Regions from separate parts of the Aminipila butyrica genome, predicted to be linked through region 3. Evidence: riboswitches for the same ligand, from Rfam matches in the RefSeq annotation. Region 3 holds a riboswitch; each other region holds the start of a gene.
The links. A riboswitch is a leader RNA that binds a small molecule or an ion and turns the genes downstream of it on or off. The one in region 3 is predicted to bind cobalamin.
Positions count from the first base shown of each region.

Region 1: it holds a riboswitch for cobalamin, as region 3 does, so the genes downstream of both, Ami103574_RS12210 (RCC1 domain-containing protein) here and Ami103574_RS13945 (ABC transporter substrate-binding protein) in region 3, are expected to answer to the same signal.
Region 2: it holds a riboswitch for cobalamin, as region 3 does, so the genes downstream of both, Ami103574_RS06490 (enhanced serine sensitivity protein SseB C-terminal domain-containing protein) here and Ami103574_RS13945 (ABC transporter substrate-binding protein) in region 3, are expected to answer to the same signal.
Region 4: it holds a riboswitch for cobalamin, as region 3 does, so the genes downstream of both, Ami103574_RS14450 (immunoglobulin-like domain-containing protein) here and Ami103574_RS13945 (ABC transporter substrate-binding protein) in region 3, are expected to answer to the same signal.

Region 1 is NZ_CP048649.1:2,556,505-2,564,114, reverse strand. It holds gene Ami103574_RS12220 (isocitrate/isopropylmalate family dehydrogenase) at 1-616, opposite strand, end outside; gene Ami103574_RS12215 (aconitate hydratase) at 619-2,541, opposite strand; cobalamin riboswitch at 2,842-3,021, shown strand; gene Ami103574_RS12210 (RCC1 domain-containing protein) at 3,333-7,487, shown strand; gene Ami103574_RS12205 (RHS repeat-associated core domain-containing protein) at 7,574-7,610, shown strand, end outside.
Region 2 is NZ_CP048649.1:1,346,428-1,354,037, forward strand. It holds gene Ami103574_RS06470 (copper amine oxidase N-terminal domain-containing protein) at 1-155, shown strand, start outside; gene Ami103574_RS06475 (SPL family radical SAM protein) at 230-1,108, opposite strand; gene gpmI (2,3-bisphosphoglycerate-independent phosphoglycerate mutase) at 1,118-2,662, opposite strand; gene Ami103574_RS06485 (putative polysaccharide biosynthesis protein) at 2,941-4,539, shown strand; cobalamin riboswitch at 4,750-4,958, shown strand; gene Ami103574_RS06490 (enhanced serine sensitivity protein SseB C-terminal domain-containing protein) at 5,132-5,869, shown strand; gene Ami103574_RS06495 (hypothetical protein) at 6,016-6,879, shown strand; gene Ami103574_RS06500 (S-layer homology domain-containing protein) at 7,024-7,610, shown strand, end outside.
Region 3 is NZ_CP048649.1:2,948,007-2,955,616, reverse strand. It holds gene Ami103574_RS13960 (sensor histidine kinase) at 1-901, shown strand, start outside; gene Ami103574_RS13955 (FlxA-like family protein) at 975-1,433, shown strand; gene Ami103574_RS13950 (LysR family transcriptional regulator) at 1,828-2,757, opposite strand; cobalamin riboswitch at 2,910-3,039, shown strand; gene Ami103574_RS13945 (ABC transporter substrate-binding protein) at 3,202-4,374, shown strand; gene Ami103574_RS13940 (FecCD family ABC transporter permease) at 4,388-5,413, shown strand; gene Ami103574_RS13935 (ABC transporter ATP-binding protein) at 5,410-6,195, shown strand; gene Ami103574_RS13930 (hypothetical protein) at 6,404-7,610, shown strand, end outside.
Region 4 is NZ_CP048649.1:3,064,104-3,071,713, reverse strand. It holds gene Ami103574_RS14455 (M28 family peptidase) at 1-1,997, shown strand, start outside; cobalamin riboswitch at 2,226-2,427, shown strand; gene Ami103574_RS14450 (immunoglobulin-like domain-containing protein) at 2,675-7,610, shown strand, end outside.

The sequences.
Region 1 (7,610 bases), 390 kb from region 3:
CATTTTTACCGCCGTTGGCTCTGGCGTATTCAAAGGCTGCTTTGGCAATGCGCTGAGTGCCGCCTGTGGTGGTTACTTTAAAGTCAATGGCGATGTCTGGGCTGATTTCAATGCCGCGGCTTCCCAGGGCATATTCCCCTTCGGTATTTTCCCGGTAGAACACCCAGTCAATGTTCTTTTCCGGAATGAATACGGGCCGCACGTTAGCGAAAAGATCTAGTTCCCGGCGCAGTGTTACGTTAGCACTTTCGATGTTTGGCAGATTGTCGCCTTTTCCCGGGGTGGTGGTTGGGCCTTTTAAAAGCACAGAACAAGCCTTGATTTCTGCCAACACTTCTGCTGGCACCGTAGCATTTTGGGCAATGCGGTTTTCGATAGTCAGTCCTTGGATTTGGCGCAGCTCTATTTTACCGCTGACAATCTCTTCTTTGAGGAGAACTTCCAGTACGCGTTGCGCTTCTCGGACAATGACTGGTCCGATGCCGTCTCCATCAATAACGCCGATGACGATTTTATCCATGTGTTCAAAGTCGGCGAAGGCTTCGCCTTCTTTCATGCGTTCCACTCGAGCCAGCTGTTCTGTAATAATTTTCTCAAAATCCTGTATATATGTCATGGTTACGCTCCTTTAATGGAATTAATTTTTCCGCCGCAGAGAATCATCTGCATCTCTAATTCGGAGAAATGGGAAAGTGTACGGTATACCTTTCCTGTCTCTTGGTTTTTCACTAAAATAACCGCTTCCTGAACCTGCTTATCTGCCTGTTCAATGACCAGCTTTTGACCAATAGCCAGTTCGTCGTAGTCTGCTGGATTTTCAAAGACCAACGGCATGATGCCGCTATTGATCAAGTTAGAACGGTGAATACGAGCAAAGGATTTGGCCAGCACGAACTTAACACCCAAGTAAAGGGGAGCCAAGGCGGCATGTTCTCGGCTGCTTCCCTGACCGTAATTTTCACCGCCGATAATGGCGCAGCTTCCAGCCTCCTTGCAGCGAGCAGAAAACTGACTGTCAATCTTCTCAAAACAGTAGTTGGCTAAGTGGGGCACGTTGGACCGGTATGGCAGCAGTCGGGAGTCGGATGGCATAATATCGTCAGTGGTGATATTATTCCCCGCATGAAGAACGACGGTCGCTTCTACAGTGTGGCCTAAAGCGGTATTCCTCGGGAATGGCTTGATATTTGGTCCCATTTCTACCGGGGTATTCTCTTTATTGGTGCCTTCAGGATAGACGATAAACTGATCACTGAAGGTAAAATCTACGGATTCGATGGCTGGCAGGTCTCTGCCAGAGTTCATGCCATCGGTAAGCAGGCCGGTAATGGCAGAAATAGCCGCTGTCTCTGGACTGACTAGATACACATCGGCATCCAAGGTACCGCTTCGGCCCTTAAAGTTTCTATTGAAGGTTCGCAGGGACACTGCGCCGGATTTTGGCGACTGGCCCATGCCGATACAGGGTCCGCAAGCGTTTTCAATGATTCTGGCACCGGCATCAATCATGGCGGCTAAGGCTCCGTTTTGAGCCAGCTTCGATAAGATTTTGCTGGAACCCGGGGAAATAACCAGACTCACGTCCTGGTGTACCTTGTGGCCTTTCAGGATGGCAGCTACCTTCATCAGGTCTGTGTAGGACGCGTTGGTACAGCTGCCGATAGCTACCTGGTCGATTTTAATCGGTCCGATATGACGGATGGAATCTACGTTGTCTGGACTGTGAGGCATAGCAGCCAGCGGAGTCAGCTGAGACAAATCCACGGTAAGGGTTTCGTCGTAGATGGCATCTGGGTCCGCAGCCAGAGCAGTAAAGTCCTGGGGCCGGCCTTGTTCTGTCAGGTACTTCTGAGTATTCTCATCACTTGGGAAGATAGAGGTGGTAGCGCCTAATTCAGCACCCATGTTGGTGATGGTGGCCCGATCTGTAACGGACAGCGACTTGACGCCTTCGCCAGTGTATTCTACAACCTTGCCGACACCGCCCTTTACAGTCAGCTGCTGGAGTACATAGAGAATAACATCTTTAGCGGAAACCCAAGGGCGCAGGGAACCGGTCAGTTCTACCTGAATCACCTTTGGAACCGTTAAGCTATACGTACCCTTGGCCATGGCCATCGCTACGTCTAAACCGCCGGCGCCGATGGCAATCATGCCCAAGCCGCCGCCGGTAGGTGTGTGACTGTCGGAGCCTAACAGGGTTTTGCCTGGCTTGCCGTAATTTTCCAAGTGGAGCTGGTGACAGATGCCGTTGCCTGGCTTGGAGAACAGTACCCCATGACGCTGAGCGACACTTTTGATGAAGGCGTGGTCATCGGCGTTTTCAAAGCCTGTTTGCAGTGTATTGTGGTCGATATAGGCCACGGAAAGCTCCGTCTGAATCTTGTCCACGTTCATGGCTTCCAGCTGGAGATAGACCATGGTTCCGGTAGAATCCTGAGTTAAGGTCTGGTCCATTTTAATGGTTATTTCGCTTCCTGGGGTGAGGGTGCCCTCCAGCAGGTGCGCTTGTAGAATTTTATAGGTTAACGTATTGCCCATTTAAGTCCTCCTCTGATATGCGTGCAGGTGAAAAAGAGAACGATGTGCTGTTCTCCCTTCAACTTTTACAAATTCAAAACATTGTATATGTGTATACGATTATACAATTAATAGGGCTTGCTGTCAAGGTTTCCGTGGGGAAAATGGGAAGAAAAGGGCAAAAATATTATTATTATATTTTAACGTAAAATGTCGAATAATGAAAGAAAAAGGCAAAAAATGATAAAACCAAAGGCTTAATAGAAGGGGTATAATAGAATTAATTTAATCTAGCATTTATGTTCTGTATATTAAAAGTCTCGGTGATTTCACTCTGTGACTAGTAATAGGATAGCTAAGAGGGAAGCAGGTTTGAATCCTGCGCGGTACCGCCGCTGTATTCGAGGAGTCTATCAGAATAACCACTAAGAAATACTTGGGAAGGACTGATAAAGATGGTGATTCGTAAGCCAGAATACCTGCATAAAATGTGATGTAATCCGACGGATAATCGGCAATGCATGGAAGAGGCTTAGACAACATAAAGTGTGTGTTTGTTGTGTATCTTTTAATATTATACAGAAATACGGCTGTAGCAATTTCGCTACAGTTTTTTTGTGTGCAAAAAGATTATTTGAAGGAAAATGTATATTTCAAGTGTACAAAGGGGGGACAGATAAAAAATAGTAGGCAACGAATCTTTGATGAGAAGCCTTTTGAGGATATTACAAGAGAAAGGCTGTACTGTCAATGAAAAATCGTAACAATGATTATAAACAGGTTTTAATTATAATGATACAGGGGAGAAAAAAATGCATAAATGTAAAAAAGCTTTAATATTTATTGTAACTTTGTCACTTATTCTTTCAAATTTTCAATTTGGATTCGCAGACCAAAAGTTGATTTATGAAGATAAAGAAAATGCTAAACCAAAAACCAATTCTTTTGAAAGTAAAGAAGATATAAAAGCTGTAACTGTACTAAATAATAAATCACAATTAACTACAAATAGCTCTATTGAGTTATCTGATGACAGTGCTGATGGAAAATACTCATTAAAAGTAAGTGTTGGTAATGATAGAACGGCAAATTCATGTTATATAGATTTAATGACCTTTAACAGCAGCGAGGAGCTTATGGCTAACCAATTTGGTAAGATGAAGCTATATGTAAAACCCGCCCAAAATGCAAAAGAATTAACAGTTTTGATAGATGATAAAACAACAAGAAGCTTTAAGGTTGGGGATAGATTAAAAAGCGGACAGTGGAATGAGATTGAAATTGATCTTTCTTTACTTGATTCCTGGCATAATATTAATAATGTTAAGGCAATGATAAATCAAAACTCTGTATGGTATTTTGATAAAATAGAGCTTAAAAGGGAAAAGTCATTTGATTTAGAGCGTTTATCTCAGGCATCGTTTAAATCTGCCACAGCTGAGCAACATAATATACTTTATTACGGGCAATCAACACTAAACAATTCTATGGAACATGGAAAGCTCAGTGGCATTAAAATTAGTGAAGATACGAGGAATTCTTCTGAATCGGGAACTATTAAGCTAAAAGACGGCATTATAAGTAAGATTGCTGAAGATAGACTTAAAGCAAGTAAAGATGGACGATACCTATATTATATTAAGAGTAATGATGGGTTTTATAAATATGATAGACAGACGCAGGAAGAGATTCTAATAAGAAAGCCGGAAGTTAAGCTTGATGGCCCTTCACAAAGGGTAAACTCATTTGATGTTAATTCTGATACTCAAAATATTGTTTCAAATATTGTGGATGAATATACACCATGGGTAGAAGTTTCTAATGCAAATGGCAAGAGTTTGGGTTTGAAAAAAGATGGAACAGTTTGGGAATGGACACTTCGTTTTTTTCCTGATGTCCATTGCATATCTAAACAAATAGGAGGGTTAACTGGAGTAAAATCCATTTCTGCAGGACCGAATCATTGCTTGGCACTTAAAAAGGACGGAACTGTTTGGGCCTGGGGCAAGAACTTTCAGGGAGAATTGGGAAACGGAACAACGGTAGAGACAGAGACTCCGATACGCGTTTCTAATTTAACGGATGTTGTCTCAGTAAGTGCAGGGGATAATTTTAGTTGTGCGGTAAAGAAAGATGGAACCGTATGGATCTGGGGAAAATCAGATTTAAACGACATTCAAAAACTGCCAACACAAGTCCTTTCATTAAAAGATGATAACATTGTTTCTGTTTGTGCGTTTGCTTCTTATGGATTAGCCTTTGCTAATGACGGGTTTTATTTTATAAATGGTAAGAGTAAGGGCGTAAATTTATATAAGAAGAATGATATAGCCAGCCCTTTTCTAATCTCAAGGGGGAATAATCATTTGCTCGTTTTGGATAAACAAAAAAACGTATGGTCTTTTGGAGATAATTCAAAAGGCCAATTAGGAATTGAAACTACCAACAGCGGTATTGCACTTAATAAGATTACCAATCTAAGCAACATCATTTCAATAACAGCTGGATATGATACTAGCTATGCTATAAAAAAAGATGGAACCATATGGGAATGGGGTTCAAGCCACAAAGGTGAATTTCTATATATACCAAAGCAGCAAGATTTTTCTGGTAAAAAAATTATTGCTGTGGAGGATACGATAGGTATAACTAAGTTTTTGACAAATGATAATAGAGCTATTTATTATAACAAATTTAAAGATGGAATAGACTTGACTAATAATATAGATATTAATGGGCAAAAGGTAACAGATATTGGTGCACAATATAAGGTTGATAAGTTACAGTATTTATCAAACGATATACTTATGTTAAAAGAAAATCAATATATAATGAATGAATTTGATAAAGATATAGAGACGGGAATTTACCGGTACAAATTATTTGAAATTAAAAATAATGGGATTACTGAAAATATTATATCAGAGGATGAATATCTCAATTATTTGTCTATGAACGGAAATCAAGAAAAATATTTTTCCTATAAAAAGGAACAAGAGAAAGATGAAAATGCCTATATTATTTCCAAATATGGTGTTGACAGGACTTTTACAGATCGAGGAAATGAAGTTGTTGTAACACATACAAATACAAAAGGTGAAAAGGTGACAGAAAACGTAGTTACACTTAAATCCTACATCCAAGCTATAATAGAGAATCCTGGAAAAGATTTGTTGATAGTGAAAACCAAACCAAATACAAAGACGATAATACAAAATACAACTAAAAACAAGACAAATGAAACATCAACAACGACTAGTAGTTCAACTTCCACAGCAATTAATGTTCCAGTGCCTATAAACCAAAATACGCGTGTAGACGGTACAAAAACAGATAGCGAATCTACTTCAACTACAGTAAAAAGTGTAGGAGAACTTTCACCTGAAAGTACTACCATCACAAACTCAGTTCAAACGCAGGAAAAGTATGATTGGTATGCAATAGATGTAAATAAAAAGACGGCTACTTTATTGAATTTTGACTATGATAATGGAACGGTTATAGGAATTAGTGATAATGAGAATATTGTAGAAATAACTTATGTAGCGGATAGTATGATTTTTACTTATCGCTATGATCGACTTTCAGGGAAAATAGTAAATGATGAAAGCGGTCTTGAGAATGTAAAATTCAATATCTACCTCAATACAAAAGGTCCTGACGGTGGGTATTTGAAAACGAAACTTACAAGCTTAAAGGCCAATGTGATTGACATTAAAGCAAACAGCAAAGCAGATACAGCCTTTGTGAAATTACAGGATCAAAAATGGTATATGGTAGATGCGAAAACCAAGTCTGCAAGAGAATTAAAAATAGATTTGAATGATCCGGAGATTATTTATGTAAGCGAGAATAACAAGCTGTACCTCTATGATGCCAATTCCCGATACATGATATTTGATGTGCAGACAGAGGAAATGAAAGATATCCGGCCAGCAGATGCTGATATTGATAAATATTTGGTAGCAGAAGATGGAAGACAGATTATCTATAAGACTACAAATAATGAATTAAAGGTGAAGTATCTAGATGAAATAACCGAAGCTGCAGGACAGTATTATCTACTTTCCTTTGATGGAAAATGCACGTTCCAGAGCTATAAAAATGGAAGATGGGTTACTGTTCCAAATCCCAACAATCTAACAGATGAAAGTTTTGAAAAATACGGCATGAGTCTTTTGGAAATGAATGCACTAAATAGTGAAGATTTTAATAAGCTATATATAAACGACAGACAGATCTACTCTGTAGACGTAGCTGCTATGATAAAATCGGGAGCATATTACGGCTCGCAAAACATCAGGCAAATAAGATGCTTTATCAATGAAGATGATATGGACAGTAAACTGTATGGGCAAAAGACCTATATGGCCAAGGAAGAAAATATTAGTCTTGATAATGTAAGAAAAATAAATGGCATAAATGCGGTAGAGTCCGTTAACTTACCAACAGAATATGTTTATTTTCTAAAAAAAGGAGACAAGTATCTGACATACAATGAAGAGGGTGAATTTAGTGAAGGGGATAGTATAGATTCTTTATTAAAAGATGTCAGGAAGAACTGGATTGATTTAAAGCTAGCAGGTATGACAAAGGCAGAATTAATTAATATTCCCGCAGAAGCGTTGACAAAAGAATTTCTAACAGATGCAACGTCCGAAGCGGTTATGGGGATTGTTTATGCTGCTAAGCTAGATGATGGGGATATTGCAAAATATAAAGTGGCTTTTCGATTAAGTACCACAGAAAATTACTTTGAAAGTGAAAACTTAAAGATTGTTATTCAGCAAAATGATGGGAAAACAAAAGAATACTCCAATCTTTCGAAAGTACAGGTGGAGGATTTTATGGAATGGGTGGCAGGAAGACAGGTAAATCAAGGTCCAATTTTCTACCGCTTAAAAAGTGGAAACACAAATGAGTTTATAAACTATTACATGATTGTCAACGTGACAGTTCAGGAATAAAGGACGTTTATTTAATATCCCCCATTTTAGGTTTTGATATGGGGGATATCTTTTGCTGAATATTTAAATAATCAAGGACGGTACTTATGTTAAAGATAAAAGAAGGTTTGAAATCTGACAAGA
Region 2 (7,610 bases), 1.6 Mb from region 3:
CCAGCAGCCAGTGGTTGCGCGTTTATGACAAAGACGGCAAAGTTGTCCTGGAGCGAGAGGGCGAAATCGACACCGACTCGGTTTCCATCGAAGGGGATAAAATCTGTTATTATAATAAAACCACCAAGCAAATCAACGTGGAAAAAATAAAGTAAAGAGCGGACATTCAGTCCGTAAGAAAAAACAGAGCTTCTGAGGCTGCATCGGCAGTACCAGGAGCTCTGTTTTTTTACGCCCAATCGAACAGGCTTAGCTGGGTATCTGTTTGCTTTTCTTCAAACAAACTTAAATATTCAAAGATTTTCGCATTGTCATGAACAAGATGATTTTTCTCACATTTTTCATGATATAAAGCCATCAGCTTGGCATGGTTAGGACTGTTCAGCACGTATTGATTGCCGTAAATCTTTTGATATTTTTCTTTCATATGAGGAAATAAACGGTCTAGCTGTCTGTAAAAGTATTCTCGATTCCCCTCCCGAAGGGTCACGCCCATGCCAAAACAAATTACACCATAGACCTTTGCTTCTGCGCAATCCTCTAAAATAGCGGAGATGTTCTCTTCGGTATCATTGATAAATGGGAGTATAGGGCTTAGCCAGACGACAGTTGGTATGCCTGCATCACGCATTTTCTTTAAGACTTCAACCCGTTCTTTTGTGGTACTGACATGGGGCTCAAGCTTCTTGCATAACTCCTCATCATAGGTGGTCAAGGTCATTTGTATTACACATTTTGTTTTCTCGTTTATCTTTTTTAACAAGTCGATATCATCCAAAACGTGATTGGATTTGGTTATGAGCGTAAAGCCAAATCCATATTGGCGGGCTAAGGACAGAGCCTTTCTGACATTTCTAATTTTTCTTTCCAGGGGAATATAGGGATCGGTCATAGAGCCTGTGCCAAGCATACACTTTTTTCGTTTGTGCTTCAGGACATTTTCCAATAACTCGATGGCATTTTCTTTGACTTCGATATCTTCAAAATCATGGTCCATATGGTAGCAGTTGCTTCTTGAATCGCAGTATATACACCCATGAGAGCAGCCACGGTATAAGTTCATGCCATTTCTAGCAGATAAAATCCCCTTTGCCTTGACATAATGCATAACTTAGCCTCAGCCTACCAGGCTCTTGCCATTCATTTCGTCCGGTATGGCGATGCCCATCAAATCTAGCAAGGTTGGGGCGATATCTGCCAGGATGCCGTCGTCTTTCAGCTGGACCGGTTCTTTGGCGATGTGCACCAGAGGGACATCGTTAAGCGAATGGGAAGTAACCACTGCACCGCTTTCATCCAGCATGCAGTCTGCATTTCCGTGATCAGCGGTGAGCAAAATCTGGCCGCCTTTAGCCAAGACCGCTTCGGTCACCTGCCCAACACATTTGTCCAGGGCTTCTACTGCCTGCTTGGCCGCTTCAAAGACACCAGTATGTCCCACCATGTCTGCATTGGCAAAGTTTAAAATGATGACCTCATGTTTGCCCTGCTCAATTTGCTCCAGGAGTTTTTCAGTAATGAGGTAAGCACTCATTTCTGGTTGCAAATCATAGGTTGCCACCTGAGGGGAAGGAATAAGAATGCGGTCTTCATCTTTGTTAGGTGCTTCGACACCGCCATTGAAAAAGAAGGTTACGTGAGCGTATTTTTCCGTTTCGGCGATTCGCAGCTGGGTCCGATTTTGGCTGGCCAGATATTCTCCTAACGTATTTTTTAAAGATTGTGGGGGGAAGGCGATGGAGACGTTAGGCATCTCTGCATCATATTGGGTCAGGCAGACGTAGTGCAGGTTGTCAATCTGTTTCTTTCTTTCAAAACCATCGAAGTCGCTGCTGACGAAAGCCCTGGTGATTTCCCGAGCGCGGTCTGGTCTGAAATTGAACATAATGAAGGCATCGTTGTCCTGGACTGTTCCGATTTCCAATGAATCTCCGGCTTGTCGTACGACGGCTGGCACGACAAACTCATCATTCTGCTCATTGCTGTAGGCCAGTTCGATGGCTTCTGCTGCACAGACAGCCCGGATACCTGCCCCTGTAGTCATGGCATCATAGCACTTTTCCACCCGGTCCCAGCGCTTGTCCCGATCCATGCCGTAATATCTGCCAGAAATGGTGGCAATGGTGCCTAGTCCCAACTCTGCCATATAAGCCTCTAGCTGTTGGATATACTGGAGCGCGCAGCGAGGAGGAACATCTCTTCCATCCAGCAGGGCATGAACATAAACTTGTTTCAGTCCTTTCTTTTTGGCTAGATCCAACAGCGCCAACAGATGCTGGATGTGGCTGTGGACACCGCCGTCGGAGACAAGACCCAGCAGATGAAGAGACGTGTTCTTTTCTAGGGCGTGGTTCATGGCAGCATGTAAGACCTGATTTTCAAAAAAACTTCCATCTTCAATGGCCTTCGTGATTTTGGTCAGTTCCTGATAGACGATTCGTCCGGCCCCGATGTTCAAGTGGCCAACTTCCGAATTGCCCATCTGACCGGCAGGAAGCCCTACCTCCAGGCCGCAGGCTTTCAGGGCTGTATGGGGATATGTTTTAAAAATTCGGTCTAAATTAGGCTTGTGAGCCGCCGCAATGGCATTGCCGTAAGTGCTTTCGTTGAGTCCGTAGCCGTCTAAAATCATCAACATGGTTGGTTTTGCAAATGTATTCATTTTTTACCTCATTAATTGTCTTTTTTTATGGAATAAAACCTCTGGTTCCAATGATATTTACGTTTAGTATATCAAAATTCACAAAGAAAACATATACAAAGAGGGAGTTTTTTTGGTATAATAAATTCTATGACTGTAGCAGCTTTGCTGCAAGGTTGGATTTATTGAAACATGCATCGACGTAGCTCGCATGTTATAATGAATTGACAGGTTGAGTTCACAAATAGAATTCAACATCACTATAAAATTACCAGGGATAAAAGAGGAGATTGATATAGATGAGCAAGAAGTCATTTTTAAAGGGCGCAGCAATTTTAGGGGTTGCCGGATTAATGGTACAGGTTATGGGCGCCATTTTCCGGATTCCCTTGGGCAATATCATCGGCGATGATGGCATGGGGTATTACCAGACGGCGTATCCGATTTATGTCTTTTTGCTGGTATTTTCTACTAATGGAGCCCCGGCGGCCATTTCAAAGATGACTTCTGAGCGGATTGCTGTCGGCAGAAATGATGAGGCTCACCGGGTGTTTAAGCTGTCCTTTATCCTGATGTTTTTGCTGGGTATTGTGGCTTCCTCGATTTTCTTCTTTGGTGCAGAAACCATCGTCAACGCTTTGGGCAATCCAGGGGCCTATTATGCTATGGTCTCCATTGCGCCAGCCTTGCTATTTGTTCCGATTATGGCTGTTTTTAGAGGATATTTTCAGGGAATGCAGGAGATGGGGCCGACGGCCACTTCTCAGCTTATAGAACAGGCTGTTCGGGTGGCTATTGGACTAGCTCTGGCTATTATGTTGGTGCCTATGGGGCTGGAGTACGCCGCCGCCGGGGCTACGGTCGGAACCAGTATCGGACCTATCGCCGGGGTGGTGGTCCTGATTGCGATCTATTTATATAAGAAGAAAAGATTGCCTTTGAGAAATGAGACCGGCAGCAGGAAGCAGGAAAGTGCAGGCAGCATCTTGAAGACCCTGACGGTAATTGCCGTGCCTATTACGATTGGGGTATCTATTCTGCCTATCATGAATATTGCGGATGTAATCATCGTTATGCGTCGGTTGCAGTCCGTAGGTTTTAGCGCCAAGGAGGCCAACGCCCTCTATGGCCAGCTGACTGGTATGGCGGGACCGGTAATCAACATTCCGATGGCTTTAGCCCTGTCCATGGCCTTGTCCATGGTTCCGGCTATTGCAGCAGCAGCCAGCACGAAGGACAGAGCGTTCTTGAATATGAATGTACGCCTTGGTTTGCGGACAGCTATGATTATTGGTGTTCCTTGCAGTTTTGGCCTCATGGCCTTGGCTCAGCCTATTATGAAATTGATTTATCCGATGCAGGCAGAAAGTGCTATGAATGCATCTGGCTGTCTCTTCTTTCTGGCCATGGGGATCATGTTTTTGTGCATCGCTCAGACCATGGCTGGCACGTTGCAGGGGCTGGGCAGACCGGGAATCGCGGTTTGGGGATTGGCGGCAGGCTTTGTTGTTAAATGTGTGTCCACTTTTGTTTTGACCGGGTGGCCGGAATTGAACGTAGAAGGTGCCGCCATCGGCAGCACGCTTGGTTATATCACCATCGGCTTGATTAATTTTGCGGCGGTGAAGAAACTCACCGGCATCCAGTTCGATTGGAAGCTGTCGGTGTGGAAGCCGTTGCTGGCAGGGTTGATCATGTTTGCTTTGGTGGTAGGTGCTTACAAGGGCTTGTCTGGCGCAGTTGGCAGCAGCTTGGCTACGGTGGTAGCTATCGGCGTGGGCGCGGCGGTGTACGGAGTTATGCTGCTAAAGATTAAGGCTATTGAAGAGAATGAGATTATCTTGCTGCCGAAGGGCAAAGCGCTGGTAAAGCTACTAAAAAAGTGTCGACTGGTGTAAAAGTCAGCCTTAACAAGGCAGATTTTATGAATATGAAATGAAAGAAACTAAAGCGGAAGAGATGTCATCTTCTGCTTTTATTTTTTAGGGAGATGTTAGAAATATAAGGTTGGGTTTGGCTGAATATGTCGAAAAATGTTCTAGGAAAACACTGGATAAATTTAGAACTTCGTAGTATCATGAAGATGTAAAGAGAAAAAGTGAAAATTTGGTAACCATGTATTTTATGTACTGCGGCAGAAAACTAACTGCAAGCAGGTAAGAGGAACTCCGGTGAAAGTCCGGGACGGTACCGCCGCTGTAAGTGCGGAGTCTGAGCCACAGCTCTGAGAGTGAGCAGTCACTGGGTGAGAACCTGGGAAGGCTGGCGAAAGATGATGATGCATAAGTCAGAAAACAGACATAAGTTTTAAACATACCTCGGTAAGGGTGGAAACTTGCCACGTACCTGCAAAATAGGTTCGTGTGTTTAGTGTCGGTTTAAAGTGCAGTAGAATACAGTTGAAAACGGAACTGTGGTGTTAACACCACGGTTTTTTTTATTGCATTGAACACTTTTATGGGGTGGTTGTTCTCAAGAAAGGAGCGGGGCATGGAAGAGAGACGCAATCAGCTAATAGATTTATATAAGCAGCTTATGCAGGAGAAGACCCGAGCTTGTGAGGATCAGTTTTTTAAAAAGCTGGTAGAAACAGAGCTGTGGGTACCTGGGACGCCTGAAGAGATTGATAAAAATAAAAAGGGCTTTGCCTTGCTGTTGACTGGCGAAGGCAGAAAATTTGTCCCAGCCTTTTTAGACAGAGAAGCAAATATTGGTCGTTTTCAGCGGGAGGATCTGGTTCCTATGACCTACGACAAGCTGAAATACTTAATTATCGATTCCACGGAGAAGATCAGCGGTGTGGTGCTCAATCCCTTTGCGGAAAATATCCTGCTGGACAGGGTTGTCATGGAACTGGTGGATGCCCGTACCATGGGAATGACCTTAAAGCGGGAAGAGTTTAAGGGAAAGGTCATGCTGCGAACGCCAGAGGCTCTGCCCACAGGCTTGAAACCAGCCTTGGAGCACTTCTTTTCCGAACACCTGCAGGTGGAAGCGGCCTGGTTGATAAAAGCCCAGAGAGAGGGCGAGGACGAAGACTATTGGCTGTTGCTGATTGACTTTCACGGCGAAAAAGTTCAACTGTTCCCTCAAGTGGCAGAAATCGTTAAGCCCTACATGGCGCCCGGTCAGCGGTTCGAGCTGGTACAGAAAAGCCCTGGTTTCTCGGCAGAGGATATGAAGCAGGCTCAGATTTATGAGCTAACTCAGAGCCAGAGGCTGTCGTAAAGAAGACAGCTTGATGAAATTGTTTCAGACACTGCGGTGTTTGGATATAAACTTAAAAGGGAAGGGGGGACAGAACGTTTTCTAGTAAGTTCATTTGATGAGACTAAAACACAAAAAGCACTTTGTAGAAAAATGGAGGTAGAAAAATGAAAAAAATGTTAAATTCTAAAATTATGGCTTTTGCGCTGTCGGCAGCGTTAGTTATGGGCATGTCCGCTACAGCTTTTGCATCAGACAGTGACCCCAACATGACTGACTATACGGGTCAATTGACGTATGTGGTGGATGCAGCTGATGTTACCGCTGGCGGTGCAGCAGTAGAACTGATGGCAGGCCCGGCAAATTCTTATTGGGCTTATACTGGATTCAGCACAGAGGCAGCAGCTGCTGCTGTGGAGTGGGATGTAGTGTCTGGAAGTACTGCAGGAATCGACATAGATAGTACGATGGCTTTAGAAGTAGACACCAATGAGTATGTCAGCTATGCTTACGTTACCATTGACTCTAATGTTACTTCTGGTGTAGCCAGTATTGTGGCTACCAATCCAGCCAACAATGCTTTTGTAAATTTCACCGTGCTGGTAAATCCAACTACATTGGTGTCGGCTGAGGCAGAAGATGTTAATTTTGAAGTGTATGCACCGGCAGCAACTACACCTACTGCATCAGGCACAATAGATGTTGCAGCAAATGGCTACTACTCCAACCGAAATTTTGTAACGGCTCTGGATGGCACTCCAGCCATGCTTTCTAACAGCATCATCCAAAATTACAGCATTCAATATAATGCAGTGGATTCCATGACCTTGGGAACAAATAAATATGGTCAGTATACAGTGGACAACGGTGATGGAACTTACACGTACTATGGCTGGCAGTATCGGGTTTACAGAGGTGGTAATGTAGTAGGTATCTCTGAAGTGTTAGGGGCCGACGATTTTGCCCTGCAGAGCGGCGACACGGTAGTTTGGAAATTTGGTTCATATGATGATGCCGGGCTTTTTAACTGATAATAGCAGGAAAAGGTGTCTAAGCGTACAATCGGATAAATAAGACAACATGCTAAATTAGCAGCAGGTCGGAAAAGGCTTTTTTCTGGCCTGCTGCTATATGTGTTAATAGTTGCATGAACACAGGAGAAAACGGTGAAGATAATGAAAAAACGAATAAAACACGTGCTGCTGACAGCGCTGATGGTTTCTGTAATTTTTACAGGCCAGCCTTTCTTTTCTTATGGAGAGACGGAAAGTACCTTGGAACAAAGTAATGTAGAGACAGCGCAGGCTGCTGAGGTATCCTCTGAGACACCTGACATATCCAACCCCGAGGCGCCTACTGAGTGGATAGAAAATAAGGAACCCGATGGAACTTTACTGCCACTTGAAAGCCCCAAGGATTCAGTAAGCACAACAGGAGCGGCAATTTCCAACAGTGCTTTGAGCCTGGAGGAGGCAGACTTGGAAATTCTGGACGAGCCAGTAACTGTAGCGGTAAAGTTTTATTGGAGCAAAGTGCAATTAAACTATGTAGAATTCTGTAATGAGGCGGGGGAAGTGAGTGGAAGTTTAACCCCAGACCTTTTAAAGGTACCTATGGGCAATTTCTCATTAAATTTAAAGCCGGGTATATACGCATATAAGGCTTATGGAAGCACAGAAAAAGATACCTTACTGGGATCCGGGTCCTTTGAGGTGATGGAGGCTGGCGGACAGAATATTTATTTGTCAAGAATTGCTGTAAA
Region 3 (7,610 bases):
TTATCGACTGGTTTTAACGTGGCTGAATGGCAGACGAATCTTTCTGTTACAGTATGTTTTGGTTCTTCTGTTGCCGATTTTTTTCGTGCTTCTTGTCATGCAGCACGTCTTTGCAGCATATGGCAACATGGTTGTCATCAACCCAGAGGGAACCAGAATTTTTCCTAATGTGAATGACTGGACCATGTTAGGCATTCAAATCGCTGCATACTTCTGTTTATTTGCCGTTCTTTTTGCCTATAAGAAATTGTCAGAAGGCTTTGAACTGCAAATGCGGAACGCACTTTTGGAGCAACAGGTGCACACTCAGGCCATTTCTATTCAAGAGATGCAACTGCGTTATGAACAGACTCGGGCATTTCGCCATGATCTAAAAGGACATTGGACCGTATTGGGTGGATTTTTAAAAGAAGGAGAAAGCCAAAATGCTTTAGAATACCTAGGTAAGTTGACGAGCTTTTCTGACCAACTTTCTTTTCCTTGTCAAACTGGAAATATTGCTTTAGATATGTTATTGACAAATAAATTAGGGTTAGCTCGCCAGAAGGGTATCGATGTGAATTGCACTGTAAAAATTCCTGGGGGTAATCTCCTAGATGCTTTGGACTTGTGTATTGTATTTTCAAATGCGGTGGATAATGCCATAAATGCGTGCAGCTCTGTAGTGCAATCTAATAGATATCTGACGCTTTCGGCTGTACAAAAAAGTGGATTCTTTCTGATTGAGATTGAAAATAGCCGTACAGATAAGATGATGCCTACCAAAGGTTCTGGGATTGGACTAGAGAGTATAAAAGCGGTGGTAAAAAAATATCAAGGTACGGTGCGTATAGAAAAAAACTTACAAATGTTTCGCTTAAATATCCTTTTTGTCATTCCACGACAACCAGACGACATCTGATTACAAAGCCATTGAAATGCACTAACATAGCAGATATATTCAGAGTATCTTTAAAAACAAAGGAGAATTTACGATGAATATCAGCAGTATGGGAGCCGTTTCACCTCGATATCCAAATGCGGCAGGCATCAGCCCAAATGTCACGGGAGGTGATACCAGAGATACAGAACAGCAGATTAAAAAACTAGAGAAGGAAAGAAGCAAGCTTGAAAAACAGCGAGAGGAGGAGAAAAATCCTTTTGCAGCACAGCAGAGCGAAGAATATGCCAATTTGCAAAAGAGGATTGAAGAGTTGAACAAGCAGATTCAGCAGCTAAAAGCAGAAGCTGCTTCTGAGAAGAAGAGTACGGAACAGCAAAAGCCAGACTCTGCTTCTAATCCTGCAAGGAATGCACTTGATACCTATATTTCCAGCAGGGATAATCCAGAGGAATCTGCTGGCCTATATCGGTTGGATAAAGACGGAGAAGGGGAGCAAAAGATTGTTTCAAAAGCTGTCAGTCCAACGTCAAATTTCATAAATTTGACCTAAGAAGTGAACCGAGACCGCATAATGAAAAAGGCCTACGGGGCTTGCGAGAAAGCCTAAGAGAATACAAGATAAAGGCGTATAGGGGAGAAAGACAACCAATACAAGAAAATAACCGGCAGCAGAAATCACCCCTGGTACAAGCAGTTTCTTGAAGAGAAAGCTTAACCATTGAAAAAGGATGCTGATAAATAAAATAGCGCAGGCTGGCGTGAAAAGAAGTACATTGCCTCACATTTTTTCATAAGAAAAAATCACAGAGGTCGTGGTATCCAGCCCTGTATACATAGCGATAAGTGCTAGAACTGCCCATAGCCCCAGCCATATTTTTAATCCCTTAAACATATCCATCCCCTTAATGTTGCGGACTAGAACGTCATGTGATGATTTCTACATATTATAGTCCGGCGATTGCTTTTATATCGGCTTCTAAATATTTTAGGTACTCTTTAGATAATAAGCTTAAGGGCTCAGAAAGTAAAGAAATATATCCAAGGTGTAAGGGGTGGGGAAAGTCTTTTAAGGGAATTGCTACTATTTCGCCCAGACCTTTATGAAATATATCGGCATTGCTGTTGGTTAAATCGGGACCAATGCTAAAGCACGTGCCATTGCGAACCAGTGCAATTTTAGTGCAGCGGTCGCTCACATGTATATTTCTATTCAACAGTTTGTAGAAAAGCATTTCCTCCGTAAAATGGGATATGTCAATTTCTTGATCATAGGTGACAAATGGATAGGGTTCCAGCGCTTCCACAGAAATACTTTTTTTAGAAGCAAGAGGATGGGAAGCATTAATAAAGACATAAGGTTTTAACTGATGGATTTCATTAAAGCAGAGCTTACAGCTGGCAAGTACCTTTTTGATGGAACGAAGGTGAGTATGATGGATAGAAAGAATACCCAGTTCGCTTCGGCGGTTAGCAACATCCTGGATGACGGAGTAGGTCGGGCATTCTCGAATGGCGATATCGTAGGACTCTAAGTCTAAGGTATTCATTAATTGTGTAAAGGACCGTACGGCAAATGGAAGGCGTTGTGTTGAAACAGAAAAGCGCATGGGCAGATATTTTCGATAGCGATACCGCTGTTCCAGCTGCTCGGATTGATAAACAATTTCTTTGGCATATTTTAAGAAATCTTCTCCGTCCGCAGTCAGTGTGACACCTCGATTGTTGCGATAAAATAAAATGATACCTAGATTTTTTTCCATTTCTTTTATTGCGGTGGATAAAGTGGACTGAGAAATAAATAGCACTTTAGCAGCTTCTGAAAAAGACTGATGATTAGCCGTTTCTATTATATATTTCATGGATTGTAATGTCATAAAATACTCCTCTCTTGGGGTTTCTTCTTCTTATGTAAGTATTATATTATCAAAAAAATTGATAGCCCACAATGGAGAATGTCTATTGTGGGCTGGATTGTATGTTCTGTTGTCTTATGATACAATGAAAAAAATAGATAGAGCTATTGTATGGAAATCGGTGAAAATCCGATGCGGTACCGCCACTGTGAAGAGGAGTCGTTGCAACTGATAAAGAATATTGACACTGGAATATCATTCTGGGAAGTCATTGCAGCGTACAGAGAATCTAAGCCAGGATACTTCGATAGTTTTGAATTAACGACCTGACGGATTATTGGGAAAGTTGAATTTGGCTTTGTTTTATCGTTTCATACTTGGAATAGATTCAAGTCTAAAATAAGAAAAATAAAACTCCGTATCCGAAAGATGCGGAGTTTTTGTGTGTCATGAGAGGAAAACAAGATGGACAACTGGAATGGTAACCTGCTGGGGTACGGCGATTATAACTATTTGTTGAATTATTTAAAGGAAATAGCAGGAGGAATTAACGTGAAAAAAGGATTTAGTAAATTATTTTTAGTGGTTTTAAGCATTTGTTTGCTTGTGGGGTTAAATGGCTGTGGAAACAGCGATTTAAAGGCAGAAGATAAAGTGCAGACCCGTGTAATTGTGGATGCGGCAGGCAATCAAGTTGAAGTTCCTATGGAGGTAAAAAAAATAGGAGTGGTGCCCATTCCTTGGGCATCGGTTATATATTGTATTGATAATTCTTCCGCACGTTTAAGTGCGATGAACCCATCTGCCATGCAAGCATATAAGGGTCATTTTCTGGAAAGCATGGACCCGGAATATGGTAATATTTCAACGGCATGCATAGGCAGTGATTTGTCGATTAATATGGAAGAGACGGCAAAGAATGGTGTAGAGGTCATGATTATTTGGGATTATCAGGAGGCGGAAGCTGCTCAGCTAAAGGAAGTTGGAATCGCCCCGATTATGATAAAAAATGAAACCATTGATGAATTGCAGACCAGTATGAAAATCATTGGAGAATTATTGGGAAAGGAAGAACGAGCCCAGCAATTTATTGATTCCTATACGAAAACCTATGAATATATGAAAGCGAAACAAGAAGCCGTAAAGACGGCAGATAAACCGAGAGTTTTATATTTGCGAGATGCTCAATTAAAAATCCAGGGAAATGATAACTTTATGCGAGAAGCCTTAGAGCTGGCAGGAGCAGATAACGTTGCGTCTCAAGTGAAGAGTAATGCCACCATGGAAGAAATTCTAGCCTGGGATCCAGAAATCATTTTTTTAAGTAATTTTGATGAATTTGAGCCGGAAGATTTATATAAAAACACCATTCCGGGCCAGGATTGGAGTAGCATTTCGGCAGTAAAAAATAAGAAGGTATATAAAACACCTTTAGGTATATATCGCTGGGATGCACCAGGTGTAGAAACTCCTTTGATGATGAAATGGATGGCACAGATTATTCAGCCGGATATTTTTAACGATGAGGACGTGGAAACAGAATTGACGGCATATTATAAAGATTATTTTAATTATAAATTATCGGCAAAGGACATGGCTCTAATTTTAAGTGAAGATGCAAATAAACAAAGCCAGTAGGATAGGTGAATGGATGTATAAGAAAAAACAGAAATGGCCTTATCCGCTGCTCATCATCATGTTGTGTGCCCTTTTAGGTTTAATCGTCGTGTTGTCGGTCAGCATCGGCCGATACCATATCATGCCCTTACAGGTGATAAACATTTTGCTCGCTCAGCTGATTCCGATTCATCAGACCTGGACGGATCAGTGCGAGAGTATTATTTTTACCTTACGGCTTCCGCGAATCATGGCGGCAATCTTGGTAGGCGGAGCCCTGGCTCTGTCGGGAACTTCATACCAAGGGATTTTTCAAAATCCCTTGGTTTCTCCGGATATTTTAGGGGTATCTGCGGGGGCCTGTATTGGAGCGTCCTGTGCAATCTTAGGGGGAGGCGGAAATGGGCTGATACAGATTTGTGCCTTTTTAGGCGGATTCTTAGCCGTTATGTTGACCACAACCATCCCCAAAATATTAAAGAACAATTCCATGATGATGCTTGTACTTTCAGGAATCATCGTCGGCGGAATGATGAATTCCATTATGGGACTGATTAAATATGTGGCTGACCCGGAGACACAACTGGCATCAATTGTTTACTGGCAGCTGGGAAGCTTAGCTCAAGTGACATCCAAAGAAATATATGTAGTAACCCCAATTATTCTGGTAGCTGCAAGTATTTTATATCTGCTTAGATGGCGGATTAACATTTTATCTTTGGGAGAAAGAGAGGCTAAGACCCTGGGTATGGACACCACTTTTTTGAGAGGTGTGTTGATAATCTGTTCCACCTTATTGACGGCTAGTGCCGTGTGCATAAGTGGAACTATCGGCTGGATTGGACTGGTACTTCCCCATTTGGGAAGAATGATTGTGGGGCCCGATAATGTAAAGCTAATTCCTGTAGCTGCAATCTTAGGCGCCATCTTTATGGTTGCCATAGATACGATAGCAAGGGTCAGCAGCAGCTCAGAAATACCACTGGGCATTTTAACGGGACTAATTGGCGCACCTTTTTACTTTTACTTATTACTAAAACAAAGGAAAGATTTACGATGATATTGAGGGTTAAAGGTGTTGAATTTTCTTATGAAAACAAAAAGAAAATTCTTTCAGATGTTAATTTTGAGTTAGATAAAGGCAGTTTTCTTACCATCCTAGGACCGAATGGTGCGGGGAAATCAACCTTGCTAAATTGCATTACAAACCTGCTGAAACCCACAAGAGGAGAGCTTTGGTTAAAAGACCAGCTTATGTGCGGTATGGATTTGAAACAAGTAGCCAAAACTATTGCTTATGTACCGCAAGTGCATATTCCAACTTATGAATTTACCTCCTTGGACTTTGTTGTAATGGGTCGTTCTCCCCATTTAGGGATGTTTCAAAAACCCACAAAAGCAGATTATGATATTGCAAAAGCAGCGTTGGTTCAGCTAGACAGCATGGAACTGGCCGAGAAGCCTTATACCAAATTAAGCGGAGGCGAAAGACAACTGGTAACCATTGCCCGAGCCATCGCCCAGGAGGCCGAATTAATTGTTTTTGATGAACCGACAGCGTACTTAGACTATGGCAATCAGATTCGGATACTTAAACTGATAAAGACGTTAACCCAGCGCGGTTATAGCGTTATTATGACAACGCATTCGCCAGATCATGCCTTTCTTTTAGGGGGCAAGATCGGCATTTTGGATTATCATGGTGGCCTTCAAATTGGCGCCGCCGAAGAGGTGTTACAAGAAGAAGTCTTGGCCAGAATATACGGAACAGATGTAAGAGTTATCTACGTTAAAGAGCTGGGCAGAAGCGTCTGTGCCGCCAGCTTAGCAGGCTTTCTTTAAAGCCTGCTATTTTTATGGAAAGCCAGCCTGACATTTTCCTTCAAAGGGTTATCGTATACTTAGGCTAACCGGGGGGAGAATCGACTTTGTCCCTGTTTTGTGGTATAATTTATTTGTAAAAAAGTTTAATTGGACATTTTGTGTCAATAGCGGGAGGTCTATTGTTACATAAAAGATATGTAATTTTAAAGAGAAAGGAGCTGGTATCTTGCAACAGGACAAGGAAATCAATGTGGGAATTGGGTTTGCAACAGGACGTAAAAGTTTTCAGCGAATATTGAAAACTAATATCTATAACTGGCGCGAAAGCGGATTGACAAAAGAAAGAAACATACGTTTAAACCTATTGGCTGCATATGATTTGAAGTATTCGAACACAAAAGCTAAAGACTATACTAATGTCAGTGCGAAATTGTTGGATTTGATTGATGACACTTATTTTATTGGCAAATCGGCAATTCAAGCAGAAATTGATTATCTGATACAGGAAAATGTTATTAATCAGGAAGAAGGTCGATTAGTTTTTGGAAGAGGCTATGCGGCAAAACGTAATATAGTGCTGTATACTGCCCTGAAAAATAATATGGATTATCTTGTCTTTCTGGATGATGACGAATATCCAATGGCTGTTACCAATACTCATTCTTCTGCTATATGGGGTGGTCAGCATGTGCTGGCGACTCATTTGCAAAATATTGAAGAGGCAGATATCACAAATGGACATCACTGCGGGTATGTCTCGCCCATTCCGTATATTGAGTTTAATGATATTATGACAGAACAGGATTTTCGTCTGTTTATTGAAGCAATAAGCAACGATATTATCAATTGGGATAATGTGCACTCGGTAATGAAAAACGGTGGCGTTACTTATGCAGATACGAAAATTTTAGTGAGTAATGAAGTAGAAGAAGTGCAGGAGATAAATAATACAAAATTTATATCCGGCGCAAATTTGTGTATTAATCTAACCAAACCAGACAGGGTAAGCCCATTTTACAACCCACCTGGTGCGCGAGGTGAAGATACTTTTTTGAGTACTTGCTTAAGCCAACGGAAAGTGTTGCGCGTACCCTGCTATACTTTCCATGACGGGTTTTCCACTTATAATCATCTGATGGATGGCGTGCTTCCCATTAAGTTAAAGTATATTCAAGCGGACTCAGCAGCGATTGCTACCCGCTTTTATCTTGCTTGTATTGGTTGGATTCGATATAAACCCCTTCTGCTGTATATTACACAGCGAGAATGTTATGAAGAGAAGATTGAAGAGATGCGTGAACACCTTGCTGCTACACTTCCTAAAGTATGTGCCTATTTTGAGCGGGAGGAGTTTAGCAATATTTCTAAAGAACTGGAACATTACCATAGGAATGTAAAAAAACATTACCAGCAATATATTGAAACACAGCAAA
Region 4 (7,610 bases), 120 kb from region 3:
CATTGGCAGCCTATGAAATGGCCGAGTTCCTCATAAATAATGGAATACGGGTGGAGAAGACCTCCGAGGCCGTGCAAATCGGTTCGACGACTTATCCGGCAGGAAGTTTTTTGGTATCTATGCACCAGGCTAAGCGAGGTCTGGCCAACTGCGTACTATACGACGGATCCGATTTCTCTGACTTTGCTGCTATGTATGCGGAAGTGACTATGTGCTTCCCGCAGCTGAGGGGATTCGATAAATATGAGGTGCGCACAGCGGGAGCCTTTGAGGGCAAGACTGTTGCAGTAGAACAGGTAAGAGTGCCAGCTATGGCGATTCCATCGGGGACTGTGCAGCTGGTAATTAAAAATACGAATAATGATGCCGTAAAGGCGGTTAATGAATTGTTGAAAAACAATCTTCCCGTAGCCATGACTTATTCCGCAGGGGAGGGTTTTAACAAGGGAGACTTTATTGTAGATAAGAAAGATGTGGAGGCTATCAAGGATAAATACTTCTTGGAATTGTCTCCATTTAAGGGAAAGGCATCTGTAAAATCTCTGAGGCAGTCGAATATAGCGGCTGTAGGTGACGAAATGCGCTATGTGCTTCAGGGCCTTGGATTCCAACTTCTGCCGGAGGATACTTATGGGGGAGCTGACGTTATTGCTGATGACAGCAGCTACAGCATGACTTCAGATATGAAGCAGGCCATCCAGGGCGGGACCTCCTATGTGGCCGTAGGCGCATATGGCATGTCTGCGCTGCAAAACAGCGGCCTCTTGCCAGGGTTTAAGATGGGTGGCTTTGACGACTATTACGAAGGAGTCCTGCGAGCAGACCTGAATACGGACAGCGTAATCACCGGTCGATACAATGAGAAGGACATTCTATACAATAATACAGGTTCCTGGATTGAAAGTGCACCGGCTACGGCCAAGGTACTGGGGACTATCAGTGAACAGGCAGACTTCTATGTGGCAGGCTGGTGGCCGAACCACCAAGAGGTTAAGGGTAAAACCTACATCATGCAGGATCAGGCAGGAAATGCGAAAATCACTGCATTTGCCAGCCACATTACGAATAAGGCCCATAATACCCACCAGTTCAGATTGTTATCTAATGCCATCTATGACAGTTTGCCGGGAGCATTGACTGAAATAACCGGATACGCCGAAAGCAGTGGAAAAAGCGGCAGTAAAAATACTAGTACAAATCAAACTTACAAAATCACGGTATCTGCGGGAAAGGGCGGCACTATTAGTCCAGCCTCTGCCAGTGTAGCAAAGGGAAGTAATCAGAACTTTTCCATCAAAGCAGACAAGGGATATGTCATAGCGGATGTAACAGTGGATGGGAAGAGTGTTGGTGCGGTAAGTACCTATAAATTTAATAGTGTGACAGCTGTACACAGTATTAAAGCTACTTTTAAGCAGAGTGGAGACACATCCACAGAGAACAAGGCTAACTGGACGTTTAAAGACGTTTCTGCTTCCAGCTGGTTCCATGCTTCCGTAGACTATGTGCTGCAAAAAGGTATCATGAAGGGAATGGATAGTCAGACCTTCGGGCCGAATATGCAGACCGACCGAGCTATGATTGTGACCATGCTTTACCGGCTGGAAGGACAGCCAGCGGGAGGTACTGCAGCTTTTCCTGATGTAGCAGGAGGCGTGTGGTACAGTGAGCCAGTCGCTTGGGCCAATGGCAATGGTCTGGTAACCGGATATGAAAATGGTCAATTCCAGCCAAGCAAGGCTATCACCAGAGAGCAGCTTGCTTCTATTTTATACCGATATGCAGGGTATAAGAAGCTGGATACAACTGGAAAAGGTAATCTGGCATCCTTCCATGATCAAGGACAAATTTCCGCTTATGCAAAGGAGGCCGTCACCTGGGCGATTGGAACCGGTTTGATGAATGGCAAGTCAAGCGGTCAATTGGATCCGAAGGGAACTGCCACGAGGGCTGAAGTTGCAGCTATGTTCCAGCGGCTAGACAGTCTGATGGATTAAACGTACGACGTTTACAAGGCACGGAGCATGACCTGCAAACCGGGATTACTGCGTGGAGCACGGAGCATACTTATTTTGTGGGATTAAGTGATTCGGTTATAAATACCTCTTCAACTCGTAGCAGTTGAAGAGGTGTTTTACAAGCAGATTCTACATAAATCGACAACGGTGCTATTGACACAAAGTCCGCTTAGTGATAGTATTTCAATGTGTGAAGAACTTGACAATAATTTAATAATTGTTTCATGTTCCGTTTTGATTCACTTAAATGTTGAATTGGAATGGCTAAGAGGGAAGCAGGTGAAAGACCTGCGCGGTCCCGCCGCTGTAAACGAGAAGCTTTTCTGTCATGCCACTGAGAAAATCTTGGGAAGGTTAGAAAAAGCACGGATTCGTGAGCCAGAAGACCTGCATGAAGCGAAAGCGCAGTATTCCGCGGGAAATCGGTTATACTTATGGGATATATATCCATGTGCGATACATCATTGTTTTTATATGCAGGAAAAACGGACTGTAGTATGTTGGTACTACAGTCTTTTTGTATGCAGAAAAATCAGTCAGCAGCATGGCCTAGGCCCTTGATTTACCGTGGAAAAGAATAAAGGTTTTATCTTCTTATCAGAATAACGCAATTAGCGATGACATAGATAAAAATAAGAGAAGGAGAAGAAAAAGCAATGTTTTTTGAAACGAATAAAGCAAGTAAATTTCTAGCTCTGTTGTTGACTCTGGCCATGATTTTTACAGGATTTTCTATGCCGGGATACGGCACGTTACATGCCTATGCAGATGACGACAGTGAAATCCTTGTCAGTACAGCCAGTGCTCCAGCAGAAGGGGATGGATCACCTGGGAGCCCTTACCTTATCCGAACCGCTGAGGAGCTGGTTTGGTTTGCAGAAACGGTTGGTACAAAGCCAGGAGCATGTGCTGTTCTTGAAGACGATATTGAGCTAGACGGAAACGATAGTAACCAATGGAAGCCAATCGGTAGCAGCAGCAACGCTTACACAGGAACCTTTGACGGACAGGGGCATACTGTAAGTGGACTTTGTATCGACACTAGGCCGGAGTCTTATAAAGATGATGGTAAATATCTCGGGGTTATTGGGAACCTAGGAACTAATGGCACCGTGAAAAATCTGTCTGTAGAAGGAAGTATTTACACCCAAGCCAGCGGAGCAACTTATACGGGCGGCTTGGTGGGCTGCGCCGGTGCAGGCAGTCAGATTGTGAATTGTGCCAATTATACTGATATTATTGCTACAGACGGGGGCACGGTAGGCGGACTGGTAGGTGGTACGAAAGCCAGTGCTAAGATATCAGGGTCTTTTAATGCAGGCTCGGTGTCAGGGAAACAGCAGACCGGCGGCATTATTGGGTATGCCCAATATGCAGAGGTGAGCTACTGCTATAATAGCGGAGATATCAGCACGGCAGCAAAATTTGCGGGAGGCCTTTTAGGGTATACCTATAATGGTATTACCTTAAAGAACAGCTATAATACGGGACGTATTATAGGAACTGGCAACGTAGGCTCTTTAGTTGGATTTTTTACGTCAGGGAAGGACACGGTTAGTGACTGCTACTGGTTAGATAGCTCGGCGGAGAAAGGGATTGGAAATATTGAAGCCGATGCGGTTCCTGTAACAAATGCTTCCAAAAGTGCTGCCGAAATACAATCTAGTGATTTTGTCGATTTAATTAATGGCAGCAATCCGCCTGAGGATGCTAAGTTTGTAGGTGTAGATGGGGAATATCCGGTACATCAGTGGCAGCAATCTGAGGTGCCTCCGGAGATGACTGATGAAGAAGCCGTAGCCGGAGCTGTTGCAGCACTAACTCTAAATACATCAGAGCCAGTAACAGAGAATCTTACGCTTCCATTAACAGGTATAAACGGTACTTTCATTTCTTGGAGTTCTGACACGGCGGCTGTTCTTTCTGATAGTGGTGTGCTCAATCCACCTAATAAGGAGACAAAGGTTACCCTGACGGCGACTATATCTAAAAACGGCGTGGAGGACACAAAAGCTTTTGCCTTTACAGTAGCGGCTAAAAGCGGAAATGCTGATGCAGAAGCTGTAGCGGCAGCAATACAAAGTCTTCCAATGAGTCTTTTGGTTCCTGAAAATGGAGTTGATACAAATCTAATTTCCTATGTTAATCGCCTTTTAGAAAAGAAAGGGATTACTGGTATTACTGTGACCCTTACAAGTCCGGGAACACCTGGAAAAGCCGATGTTGGTAGTATTGCAGCCAACGGAGATATTACCTATTTTTATCAGCAGCCATCTTTGCTTGGTTATAATACACCATATGTGTTTGTTGACGACATTAAGTTGAATTTCTCTAAAGGAAATGCCAGTCAAGAGGTTACTAAAAGGGCTCGACTGGACTGGGATGAAGGAAAGGTCAAAAACTGGCTTACGGAGGCGGTGCTGGATACGATTACCTGGGACAGCATCAAAGAAAGCAACACCGATTCTCAGGAGGTTACGTCTTCGTTAAGTTTACCGGTACGCAAGAGGGATAACCAAAATACGTTGCTGGCTAACCTTACTTGGAGCAGCAGCGATACTAGTGTGATTCAAATTGCTAAAGGAGAATTAGGTAGCGATAATCCACTGGCGGCTACAGTAAAACGCCAGGCAGAAGATCAATCGGTTGTCCTTACGGTTTCTGCTCAGAGTCCGAAGGGCGGAGACATTATTATTATTGCCACAAAGACTATCAATCTTAAGGTAAAGGGTGACGGCACGTCTCTCTCGGAGCAGCAGAAGATGCAGGCTATGCTGGACAAGCATTATCCAGCGGATTGTCTGACTCTGGTTTCAACAGGAGAAAAGCTTACAGATCCGGTTCATGGGGATGTAAAGGTACCCACTCATTCTAGAGACTGGTTCGATGAAGCTTCGGGGTTGGAATTCGCTACAGACATCACCGATCCGAATTCGGAAAGCAGTACAGGGCGTAATTACGATTTTACAGCCACGGTTGCGGATTCCCAATATTCCGTTGCGTCTTATCCGATTATCAACGTGTATCGCCCGTTACCGGGACAAAGCGTAGCAACGGTTCAGATAACCGTAACTATGAGCAAGGTGAACGATAAAAGTATCAGTGCCAGTAAGACGCTGGCTTTCCAGATTGCGCCATGGGAACAACAGGAGCTGGACAACGCTATTGCAGAGGCAACAAAACTGATGACTCAGGCAAAGGCTGATTATGGGGCCGCTTTGCTTCAGGGGACAAAGAATACAGCTGACAATATAACCGAAAGCCTTGCGCCGTTTCGTAAGGTTACTTTGCAGAATGAGAAGTTAATATTCAATTCTGATAATACAGTTCCTACTGGCAGATATCTGATTGCGGATGAGTTCCCGGGCTATGATCCCATGAAGGTTTACAGCGGGGGTGTCCGGACATTTAAGTCTAGTCAGGACAAAACCATTGCACATGAGACGCTTAAGTTGGTAGGAAGTGTACCGCAAGATAAGCAAGTCACCATCACTGCCTGGTTGACGGACCCACAATTGGGGCGGTATTGGGGAAAATATGGAGCGGCAGACAGTGCTACTTCTGAGAATAAAGAACTTTATAAAGCATTTAAAGATTTTTATAAAAATGAAGTTAATGCTACTTATACTGTCAAAGGGACAGGGGGAACACCAGATCCAGAAAAAGACAGTGCAACAATTCAGCTTGCCTTTGCTTATGATGGAACATTTGAGGTTCAGCCTGTTGAGATGACAGTAAAGGCAGGAGAGGCTGCGCGATTCAGCATAGGAGAGGCATCGAAAGTGCCAACGGTCTTAGATGCAGCAGTAACAGCCCATGAGCAAAAGTATGGGGAGGCATTCACGACCGCTACCGCAAATAATTATATGAATAGCGGACTGACCAAGCTTTTCGGACATGGAAATGGGCAAAATACCTATTTTGGTCATTATATCAATGGGGAATATAGTGATGGCTATGCCAATGAAGCTACATTAAAAGATGGCGACATTGTATATCTGTACAACTACGGAAACTGGGATGGAAGTGCTACCGCTAATTTTTACAAAGATGGCAGTTTCACTGCTGAGGAAGTTACAGAAGATGGAACGCTTACTCTAAGTCTCTTGAAAGCCCCTGGACATGAGCAGAAAGATACTCCACCGGCAGCCGGTGTGCCAGTTGGGGTGATGGATAAGGATGGTAAATTATCTGGCGACAAGATTGTCTCCACTGTGCAGACTAAAGACGATGGCAGCTTTACCTTGCATTTCACAGAAGATGGAACCTTCTTCATCTTGTCGGGCGACACTTGTGAGGGCAAGACTTTATATCCAGCTTGGTGTAAAGTTATTGTGTCCGGTGCTATGACAGAAGAGGAAAAGCAGGCAGCAGTATCGCAGGACAAAACGGATTTGGTTGTGGATGGGCTGAATCCAGATGGGACCTTATTAGGCGGTGAACTGACATTAGTTACTCGAGGCACTAGTGGAAAAACAGTTATCAGTTGGCGGTCGGATACCCCATCGGTTATTACCGCTGATGGACAGATTATCAGAGATTCTCAGGCACATATGGTTAAACTCACTGCTGACATATCCTGTGGCGGTGTAAGTGAGAGTAAAGAATTTACTGTGCAGGTACCGGCTTTGACGGATGATGAAGCTGTGGAAAGCCTGAATAAGGCCAAATCCAAGTTAACCTCTGAAGCACTTGTACCGATGGAATATGATGGATTTGACAGTCAATACAAGCAAGGCTATTATACCGATTCAAAGGAACTGGATACTAGTTTGTTGACGAAAGCTATTGCAGTAGTAAAAAATCCGGAAATCCGTATTTCTATCGACAGCTCAGCTAACAGCGCTATCAATGCTGACGGGAAAATTACTTATGGAAGTAGTGCTGTGACGGAGGATGTGGTGTTTGGACTGTCCATAGGGGGGCAGACTCAGCAGCACACCGTCAGAGTCACCGTTCCGACTCATCTGAAAAACAAGCAGGAATACATGGCAGAGACCATGAATCAGGTGGAATTTGAGCAAATAAAAGGAGAGAATCTCACCGATGGTGATGTGCGATTGCCACTACTTTTACCTAATGAATTGGATGTGGACGAAGACCTCTATTCGATGGCAGAAATTAGCGCTACATGGAGTTCCGATCATCCAGACATAGTTAAAGTTCCTAGCTATACCATTTCAAGTTCAGAAACCAACTATAATGCTGTGTATAAGACGGAAATTATTCGGCCTCAGACGAAGACTACCGTCAAACTTACGGGCACATTTGGTTATAATACAGAATACGACAGTTTCATGGGCACGTTGCCACCAGGAGTTATGCCAGAGGGCAACATGACCAAGGTCATTACTGTTGTAGTAAACCCTCTTACAGATGAAGAAAAAGAAGCGATTAAGAATACATTGAATGCAGCTTTAAGCTCCATTGGAAGCGAAAAAATAACAGCATATCATAATGGAAAAGATAGTGGAGTGGCGGCAGATTTAACGGCAGTAATGGATGATCTGCATCTGTATGATTTTGATAAAAAGAGTGGATATGGAGACAGTGGCATTAAGGTGACTTGGTCTACTGACAATCCGGCTATTA